DNA from 2 places in the Protofrankia sp. CiT1 genome. Region 2 is predicted to be linked to the other one. Evidence: riboswitches for the same ligand, from Rfam matches in the RefSeq annotation. Region 2 holds a riboswitch; the other holds the start of a gene.
The links. A riboswitch is a leader RNA that binds a small molecule or an ion and turns the genes downstream of it on or off. The one in region 2 is predicted to bind cyclic di-AMP.
Positions count from the first base shown of each region.

Region 1: another riboswitch for cyclic di-AMP. It lies ahead of MJ785_RS16835 (transglycosylase family protein); the one in region 2 lies ahead of MJ785_RS11035 (transglycosylase family protein).

Region 1 covers NZ_CAKJTP010000126.1:1,857-6,797, reverse strand. Annotated here, with positions in the region: gene MJ785_RS16850 (SDR family oxidoreductase) at 1-297, shown strand, start outside; gene MJ785_RS16845 (helix-turn-helix transcriptional regulator) at 326-1,171, opposite strand; gene MJ785_RS16840 (SDR family oxidoreductase) at 1,791-2,543, opposite strand; gene MJ785_RS16835 (transglycosylase family protein) at 3,011-3,394, opposite strand; cyclic di-AMP (ydaO/yuaA leader) riboswitch at 3,402-3,577, opposite strand; gene MJ785_RS16830 (multicopper oxidase domain-containing protein) at 4,047-4,941, opposite strand, start outside.
Region 2 covers NZ_CAKJTP010000053.1:3,069-8,009, forward strand. Annotated here, with positions in the region: gene MJ785_RS11025 (adenosylmethionine--8-amino-7-oxononanoate transaminase) at 1-1,082, shown strand, start outside; gene MJ785_RS11030 (DUF3151 domain-containing protein) at 1,268-1,702, opposite strand; gene MJ785_RS11035 (transglycosylase family protein) at 1,996-2,727, opposite strand; cyclic di-AMP (ydaO/yuaA leader) riboswitch at 2,733-2,899, opposite strand; gene MJ785_RS11040 (peptidoglycan-binding protein) at 3,263-3,463, opposite strand; partial or broken gene MJ785_RS22250 (transglycosylase family protein) at 3,785-4,195, opposite strand; cyclic di-AMP (ydaO/yuaA leader) riboswitch at 4,201-4,375, opposite strand; gene fbaA (class II fructose-bisphosphate aldolase) at 4,897-4,941, opposite strand, start outside.

The DNA of each region.
Region 1 (4,941 bases), on a different contig from region 2:
CTGATGGCCTTCACCCGAGCGCTGGGCGGTCGCGGGCCCCGGGACAACATCCGGGTCGTCGCGGTGAACCCGGGCCCGGTGGCCACCGAACGGATCACGACGCTGATGAAAGCGGTGGCGCACAGCCGGTTCGGTGACGAGTCCCGGATCACCGAAATCATGGCCGACTTCCCGCTCGGGCGCTGCGCGACCACCCGGGAGATCGCCGACGCGATTGCCTTCCTGGCTTCGGAGCGCTCCGGGTACACCAGCGGGACCGTCCTCACGGTGGACGGGGGTTTGTCCGCCCGGGGGTGAGCGAGCAGGCCAGTCAGTCACCGTCTGGTCAGGCCACTTCGACATCGAGTGACATCGAAGCGATGATGTCGGCCAGTTTGTTCAGTGTCTCGGGATTGCGAAGGATCTGGATAACGACACTGAGTCGTGGATCATCAGCGATATGTAGTCGGACGTAATCGGCGGTGAACGTCCCGGCTGCCGGGTGGTGCCAGTTCAACGCCCCGGAGCGGAACGTTTCCAGCCGCCGGGTAGCCCAGGCCTGGCGAAACTCCGGGCTGGCCGCTTCGATCCGCCGGATGAGGTACTGAAATTCCGGGTCATCGATGGCATCGGCGCTCTCCGACCGCAGCATCGCGGTGAGCCGGCTGACCTGCCCCTGCCAGTCGGGAATCAGTTCGTGCATCCACGGGTCGGTGCACATCAGCCACACAATGTTGCGGTCCTCCGGCGGCAACATGTCAAGGTGCGGTAGCAGCGCGACCACCCCCTTGTTCCAGGAGAGCAGATCGAGGCGCCGATTAATGATATACGCCGGGTTCGGTTCGAGCCGGCGCAGCAGCCGGTCGTAGGCAGGGGAAATCTTCAACGGGGCTGGCGAGCCGGAGAGCGGCTTCTCACCGGCAAGCTTGAACAGATGCATCGTTTCAGCCGCGGACAGGTCGAGCGCCCGTGCGATGGAATCAAGGACTTGCCGAGATGCACGCACCGGACGGCCCTGCTCCAACCAGGTGTACCATGTTGTGCTCACGCCAGCACGCTCCGCCACCTCTTCTCGGCGTAATCCCGGGGTTCTCCGGCGTCCCCGCGGCGCGATGCCCATTTGATTGGGGCTCCGACTTTCTCGACGATTCCTCAAGAATTTCCCGAGTTCCCGGTTCGCCGCTCCGCTCACAGTAGTTCCTCCCAAGGGGTCCCGCCTCAGCCAGCTGCCGCACTATCAATACCGACTTTTAGCACATGACACCAAAAAGGGTGCACTATGTCTACCTGGTGACAGGATTTCGATAGGGGCCGCCTACGGGCCGCTGCCCAGATCCGCGTGAGCGGAACTCGCGCGCTGGGCTCCCGCCTCGGGTCCTGGTGTTGGACGCGCATCAGGGAACAGCCGTCCCACAATAACGCCGCCGCTGACGAGCAACCGGTTACTGACCTGCGAAAACAGCAGCACCGCAGGTCAGGATAGGTGTCACATAGGTGCCACAGGAGAAGATCTTGTTCTTCCTTCAGGAGGAGCGACCAGGAGGAGCGACCGGCAATAGGGGCGCGGACCACGGAGCGGGGCTGGAGCGCCTGCCTCGCGAGCCGAAGGAGGACGCGCCGGAGGTGGTGGGTGGCGACCGACGAGCCGTCGGGTATCCGCGCATCGCGCGGCAATGGATGGAGAGCATGGATGGGCAGCGATGACGCGGGACGCCTGCCCCCGCCCCGCGATAACCTCGGCAATGTCGCGTCCCCTACGGCGTGTTTTCGACACGTGCCCTGGTCCCGGGCGCTCTGAGCGGCCGGGACGGCTATCTGTTCAGCAGGCTGCCAATGGCCACCCGCAGTACCTCGGGGAACAGCCGCTGGCCGATGGCCACCGGCCGCGCGATACCTGGGAAGATCCAGAAACGCCCTTTGTCGAGGCCGCGTTCGATCGCGTCGACGGCAGCGGCCGGTGTCATCATAGTGCGCTGCGAGACTGCTCGGGCTGCGGGCATGTCGTCGAGCATCGGGGTTGCCACCGCCGGTGGACAGACACAGCTCACCCGCACACCAGTCCCGCGAAGTTCATGCCGTAGCGTCTGAGCGTAAATGACCAACGCCGACTTTGTCGCACCATAGGGACCGTGTTGCGGCACCGGCAACCAGCCGAGAATCGACGAGAAAAGGACGAGCCGGCCCGATCCCCGCGCGAGATAGCCGGGTAGCGCGGCCGTCACCGCGTTGACTGTGCCCTGGTAGTTCACCGCCATGATCTTCGCGTGCACCGCGGCCGGGGTCTCAGCGATCTTGCCTGTGTACCCGATCCCGGCGGCCGTCACGAGCAGGGTGTGGTGCTGCGAGGTCACGACGTCGGCCATGGCGTCCGCATCGGTGACATCGATGGTGTGCGTCGTCACCTTTCCGGGCCCAGCGTCGTGGAGGACCTTGAGACCGGCTTCGTCCCGATCAACCGCGATAACGTCTGTGCCCTGCCGCACCAGCCGGAGGGCGAGGAGCTGTCCCATTCCGCTTCCAGCGCCGGTCACCAAGGCTCGACGGACGTCGTTCTTCGCTGTCATCGCTCATGCACCAGGTTTCTCGAGAGCCCAGCGCGCGGATCGAAAAAACCCCTGATGAGGCACCGCTCGCGCACGGTACGGTATTACGCCGCCCGCCTGAAGTCGAGTAGCCCCGCGGGGAGCCGGCGCGAACGAAAAACGGGCCCGGACAAGAAACGACGACACACCGACGGGGCCGTTTTTCCGGGTTTACCACAGACCGCCGCGGCGCGCCCGGCCCCCCAGCCGGAAGATCGATTGTGCGGGTACGCCCGGCCCGGTCCGAGAGCCGGAAGCAGGCGGCCGCTTGGGAGAGACCGGCCGTGGCCGGTCTCTCCCAAGGCTTCGCGAGAGCCTCCCGGTGAACCCGGGCCGGCCGCTCTGTCGAGATACCTGAGGCTATACCTGATATACACAGCGCTGGCGCTGGCGGATCTGACAGACGCCGTGGACGGCGCGAGGGACTCTCGCCGCGTCCTCTCCGGTCGCTAGGCCTTTCCGGCCCAGCAGTGCTTCGACGCGTACCAGGGGCTCGTGCCCTGCTGCGCGTACAGTATCCGCGCACGCATCCACTGTTCGGACACACTGGCGTTCTGCGGCAGGCCAGAGCCACCGACAGCGTGCCACGTGCTAGGCAGGAACTGGAACAGTCCGCCGGCACCGATCGAGTTGACAACCTTCGGGTTGCCGCCGGATTCACACTGTGCAATGGCGGCCAGCACACCGTCGTTGGACGGTGCCGCACTCGCTGGCTGGGACAGCGCGACGCTGCCGCCGCCGATGGCGGCGACGAGTGCCGGTACAGCGATCAGTACCCGAGCACGCGCCTTGATTCGACTGATTCCACGAGCGCCAGAACGTACATGGGACATATTGTGTTGATGTCCTTCCCCACGCCTGCGAGGTGAGCTGTCGGATTCGGGCTGGGACTGCCCGGCCGCGCTATGCGGCTTCACCCCGAGAACGCCTGGCTTCGACGTCCGGAAATGGTTCCCCCGTTCCTGCCACCGTATTGGTTGTCATCGGACGGGGGCAGGACTCGGCGTGCCATCCGATGCGCGCCTTCCCCTCGAAGGCACGGCGAGGACCATACGTGCCATGACCGCCCAGCAGGCAAGGCTCCGTGAAGAGGCACACAGTCCACAGCCGATGTTGCTAACCATCACGGCTGCCGGTAACGTGCGCGCACCCGCGCTTATCCATAGTTGGCCCTGGCCGGCTGGCGCAATTGTGCCGGGGCCGCCACCCAGCCAAAAAAACTGCCCCGCGCGGTAGGTGGGCAGGCGGGTCGGCTGCGTGGTTGTTCGCCGACGGTTGTTCGTCCGCCGTACGATGCCGCGGGGATCCTGCGCATCAACAGTGCCGTGTATGGTGTGGGCAATATGGCTGTCCGAACGCTGATGATCCTGGGCTCTCCGTGCGCGGGAGCCGCTTTCTGGGCGGCTGGCGGTTCTCGCCATATCGCGGTCCAGGCCTGTTGTGCGGCAGGAGCTACCGGCCTGGACCGCGATGAACGGCGCGGTTTCAGCCCATGGCACGACGGCGGCGACGGCGCACGATCCTGCGGGCGCCGATCGCCACCACGAACGCGATGATCGCGGACGCGGTGGGGACAGACGACGGGGGAACAGCTATCCCGCCTTCGCCCGCGGAGACAGCGCCCTTGGGCACCGGCATCGTTGTGGCCGACGGCCCTGGCGCGGATATAGCGGTGGCGGCAGTACCGTTGTTGGTGTCGGTGTCGGACACAACCTGGTAGCGGGTCAGCATGCCGGCGGTGATGTGCTCGTTCACGTGGCAGTGGAAAAGCCAGATGCCGACGTCGTCAGGCACCATGTCGGCCACGGCCATGGTGCCGGGGAGCAGCGGAACGGTGTCCATACGCATGCCGCCCACGATCGCGTCGTTACCGTGCCAGTGCGGCGTGTGCATATCCGCCTCGCCGCCCATGCTCATCAGGTACCACCGGACGTGCGCACCCTTTTTCATAGTGATCATCGGCTCGTTGCCAAAGACGTAGCCGTTGATGGCATGCCGCATGTTGGAACGCTCGAAATCAGCATCGTTCAGCGCCGGGTACGGCGGCTTGGCAAAACGGCGGAGATTCTCCTGAAGATACGGGCTCCAATTCTCGTTGACGATCGAGAACAGCGCGAAGATCTCGCGGTCGACGTCGACGGGGCTACCGTCTGGCCGCGCCTTCCCTTTTCCGGTGACAACCATCGGGCCGGTGAGCCCGGCATAGGTGTCGGTGACCTCGTTGGTATGGGAGTGGTACATCCACATGACCGAGCTGCCGTCGTGCGGGCCCGGACCCGCTCGATCGGGCACCAGCCAGGTGTACGTGTGCGTGCCTCCGGTGGGTACGGCGTCGTCGAGCTTGTCCACCCCGGAGGTGTTGTCCGCGTACGGCGTGCCC
Region 2 (4,941 bases):
CCGCCCTGCATGCCCAGGCGGCAAAGATGAGCCACGTGATGTTCGGCGGCCTGACCCACGAGCCGGCGATCAGGCTGGCCGCCCGGCTGGTGGAGATGACGCCTGAGCCGCTGCGCCACGTGTTCCTCACGGACTCCGGCTCCGTGTCCGTCGAGGTCGCCGCCAAGATGGCGATCCAGTACTGGCGGTCGACGGGGCGTCCGGAGAAGGTTCGGCTGATGACCTGGCGCGGGGGCTATCACGGCGACACATTCCATCCGATGTCCGTGTGCGACCCGGTCGGCGGCATGCATCAGCTCTGGAGGCGGGTGCTGCCGGCCCAGGTCTTCGCGGACCAGCCACCCGTCGGCTTCGATGTCCCGACCGACCCGAGGTATCTGGCGGACTTCGCGGACCTGCTGGCCCGCAACGCTGACCAGATCGCGGCGATCATCGTGGAACCCGTGGTCCAGGGTGCCGGTGGGATGACCTTCCACAGCCCCGGCTACGTCCGGGCACTGCGGGAGCTGGCGTGCGACCACAACGTGTTGCTGATCCTTGATGAGATCGCCACCGGCTTCGGGCGTACTGGGAGGCTGTTCGCGGTTGAACACGCCGGTGTCAGCCCCGACATCATGTGTGTGGGGAAGGCTCTGACCGGCGGCTATCTCTCGCTGGCCGCCACCTTGTGCTCCGAGGAGGTCGCCCGGGGGATTTCGCGGGGCGAGATGCCGGTGCTGGCTCACGGCCCGACCTTCATGGGGAACCCGCTCGCCTGTGCGGTAGCCAACGCGTCACTGGACCTGCTCACGGAGGGGGGGTGGGCGGCTTCGGTCGCCCGTATCGAGGCCCGGCTGGCGAGCGGGCTGTCGTCCGTGGCCGCGTTTCCCGGAGTCGCCGATGTGCGGGTCCTGGGCGCGATCGGGGTTGTCCAACTTGATCATCCGGTGGACGTGCCGGCCGCGACCAGGGCCGCGTCGCGCAACGGCGTCTGGCTGCGGCCGTTCCGGGATCTCCTTTACACCATGCCGCCGTTCATCTCGACCGATGCCGACATCAACGCGATCACGTGCGCGCTGCACGCCGCCGCACAGGTCGGTTAAGAGCGCCCGGCAATAGGGGCGTGGATCAAGGAGCGGGGCTGGGGTGCGTGCATCGCGAGGCGGCGGAGGGAGTCACCCTGGTGTTGGGTGGCGACCGACGACAACGACGGGATGCCCCACCCGGACGCCGCGAGCCGGACAGTCCGCTATAACCGGGTACAAGGCGACCGGTATCCACAAGCGGCTCAGTCGCTTGTGAAGCCCAGCGCGCCGGATGCCTCGGAATCGCTGTCGGCGAGGAACTCCCGGCAGCGGGCGGCCTCCTCGGTTTCACCGATGGCGGCGGCGGCACGGCTCAGCGCCGCGAGCGCGCGCAGGAAGCCCTGGTTGGGCTCATGGGACCACGGGATCGGCCCATGCCCGCGCCAACCGGCACGGCGCAGCTGGTCCAGACCGCGGTGGTAGCCGGTCCGCGCGTAGGCGTAGCCCGTGACAGCCGCGCCCGCGTCCAGGGAGCGCTCGGCCAACATCGCCCAGGCAAGGCTTGAGTCCGGGAAGCGGCCCGCGACAGCCTCCGGGGCATCGCCGGCGCTGAGGGCCCTGGCGGCGGCCGGATCGAGAGCGAGCCTTGTCGGAGGCGGACCGCCAAGGAGATCCGGCCGTTCGGGGGATGTCGTCATGAGGCCCATCCTGCCGGATCGCGCTCATGCCGCATCGCGTGGGGAGCTTTCACGCGGCGGACCTGGTGGGAGGGGGGTGGGCCATCAGGTCCGCCGCGGGATCGGGGGCCGAAGCCGACATCGTCTTCGGACAGCCGGGAAACCGTGGTTCAGAGCGCCCGGCAACAGGACTGTCCGGCTCGCGCCGCCCAACACCTCCGTCGCACTCCTCCGCAGCCCTCGCGATCCATCCATCCGGACGCCGCTGTCTGACCGGACACCCTACTGCCGGAGCTTTTTACGCGTGCCCGCGCTCACAGCGCCGACGGGCTGGTGACGGTGATGTCCCAGAGGTTCTTACCGACCACACCGGTCTGTCCGTCGTCGACCCGGGTCAGATAGCTGTACAGCGACGCGAGACCCTGGGATTCCCCGCCGAAGCGGCCGTCCACCTGCAGAATGAACTTCTTCTCACGCATCGTGCTCTGCCAGACGTAAGCGTCAGCGCGAACTTCACCGGCCAGCGCGGTGGAAAGGGTTGTGCCGGCGAAGTTTGACGATGCCAGTTGAGCCTTCGCGCGTTCCAAGGTCATCGGAGGCTGCGCTGGGGCAACCGCCTGCTGGACCACCTCGGTGCTGGGCACGGCTGCCGCTGTCTGCGGTGCTGGGCCGTTGTTGGTCAGGCCCATCTTGACTGAGCAGGACGGCCAGGGGGACCAGCCGCGAGCGTTGTAGAGCTTGTGGGCGGCATCGTCCTGCAGTGCCGGTGGCGCGTCGCTGGGAAGACCGGAATAACCAAGGCCATGCCAGGTCCCGGCGTCGAACTGGTAGGCGCCGTAGAAACCGTTACCGGTATTGATGTGATAGTTGTTACCGGACTCGCACTGGCGGAGTTTGGCGAAGTCGTCGGCGGTCGCGGCGCTCGCTGGGCTGGCCGCGACGGCGAGACCACTGCCCACGAGTGCTGTGACAGCACCGGTGGTGCGCAGGACCTTGACGGCGGTGGACGACTGTTGCGGGGCGCGGTGCCTGCCAACAGACGGCATGTGGGTCGGTCCTTCCCGTCGCCTACGAGGTGAGCTGTCGGGTTCGGGCTGGGAACATGCCCGGCCGGTGACGCCCATGCGCGTCGCCGGCTTCACCCCAAGGACACCGGCGTCTCCGGTATCCGGATGTGGTTCCCCCGATCCCGTCCTAGCGGCTTCGCGGTAGGTCCTGCCGCGGCGGACGGGGACGGGATTCGGCGTCCGTTCGCGCGGCCTCGCCGATCTGGCGAGTGGGGAGGACTCTAGCGAGCCTGGCTCTTTCGAAGCAAATCGGGGTGTCGGATGAACTACATGGATCTGGCCTACATCCCCCGAATGAACTATGTGGGCCAAACTGAGAACTGTACCTGGTGATTGGGAAAGCTCCGCTGGAGGGTTGCTTGTGTTGGGTTTTTGTAACGACGAGTAATCGGGCCGGTCGTTATAGTGTTTATCTGTTGTGTTTGTTGTCACCTTGGTGTGGCCGGCCCGACTCGTCGTGCGCGGGGTCTATATCAGTTTCGTAGCCGTCAGGCGGTAGCTGTTCGGTTCAGGCTCAGCTGAAGGTGGCCGTCCAGGTTTGCGGTCCGCAGATTCCGTCCACCGTCAGGCCCTTGTCAGCCTGGAGATGGCTCGCCGCACCAGCCGACTCCGGTCCGTACTGACCATCAATCTGGATGTTGTAACCAAGACCATTCATCTGCTGCTGCCACGACCGCACGTCCGGTCGCACCTGGTCGACCAGATCGGTGGTCAAAGGCGTGGCAGCGGCAGCGACAGCGGTCGACGGGGTGGCCGCGTTCGCCGCGCGCCATGCCCAACGCGAGGAACCGCTTCTGCCGTATGAGCGTGCCTGCCACGAGCTGCTGTCCGACGAACCGGTGCTGTCTGGGCTGGCGCTGGCGCTGCTTGGACTCGACGAGCTGGCGCCTGACGAGCTGGTGCCCGACAAGCCGGTGCCGGTGCTGTTTGATGACGAGCCGCTGCCTGACGAGCTGGTGCCTGACGAGCCGCTGCCTGACGAGCCGGTGCCTGACGAGCCGCTGCCTGACGAGCCGGTGCCCGACGAGCCGCTGCCCGACGAGCCGCTGCCCGACGAGCTGGCGCCAGCCCCGAGCTGGCCGGCGCTCATGCCCCGGCCACAGACGGGCCACTGGCCGAAGCCGGATTGGGTGGCGAGCTTGAGCGCGGCCTCGTCCTGGGTGCTCGGGGAGGCGCTGCTGGGCAGTCCGGTGTAGCCCAGGCTCTGCCAGGTGCTCAGCGAGAACTGGTATGCGCCGTAATAGCCGTTGCCGGTGTTGGCCGTGTAGTCACCGCCGGACTCGCACTGGCGAAGCCCCTCCCACGTGGTGGCGGCGCTGGCCGGCTGTGACATCGCGATGCCACCACTGATCGCCGCGAGCAGGGCCGGGGTCAGCACCATGGCTCGGGTACGGACCCGGGCCCGGCGAATTCCGCGATGTCGGCCGCGAGAACTTGTACGGGACATATTGGTAATGCCCTTCCCCACGCCTGCGAGGTGAGCTGTCGGGTTCGGGCTGGGACTGCCCGGCCGTTTTCACGGCTTCACCCCGAGGACGCCTGGTATCGACGCCCGGAAGTGGGTCCCCCGTTCCTGCCGCAAGTTTGGTTTTCGTCGGGCGCGGGCAGGATTCGGCGTGCCGCCCGACGTGTCCCCGCCGTATCGACGGGCACGGCGCAGACCATAACCAGCATCGCTGGTGGCTGAACAAGCCGTGAATGCGCTTCGTGACTATGCGCACATCGGGCTGGGTGCTCTTGCCGTATCTCGAGATCGGCTGCTAACGCACGCCGGCGCGCGCTCATCACTTTCCAGCGGCGGAAACCACGGGCAGCGGCGGAGTGGCCACCGTGCCGCAGCTGGCCCGAGTAATACCGCGTGCACCCGGACAGGTTGTTTGCGTAGCCCGCGGCGCCGCATCGAATTCGGGTTCCCAGCACTCATAGCGGGCGTTCACACGACATCGTCCGATGCATTCTGGGGGAACCTGTTTTGAATCTTCTGTCCGGGCGGTCGACAGCGTCGACAGCTGTGATTCAAAACAGGTTCTACGACGGGGAAGGACAGGGCGGCATGGACCGGTGTGGTTGGGTACGAGGATCCGGTGGTGGCCGAAGGAGGCGCGAAAAGCGATGCTCGCGCCTCCTTCGGCCGGTGAGCCGGCCGGCTCAGCCGGTGAGCGAACGCCCGGCGGAGCGCAGGTCCTCGCAGGC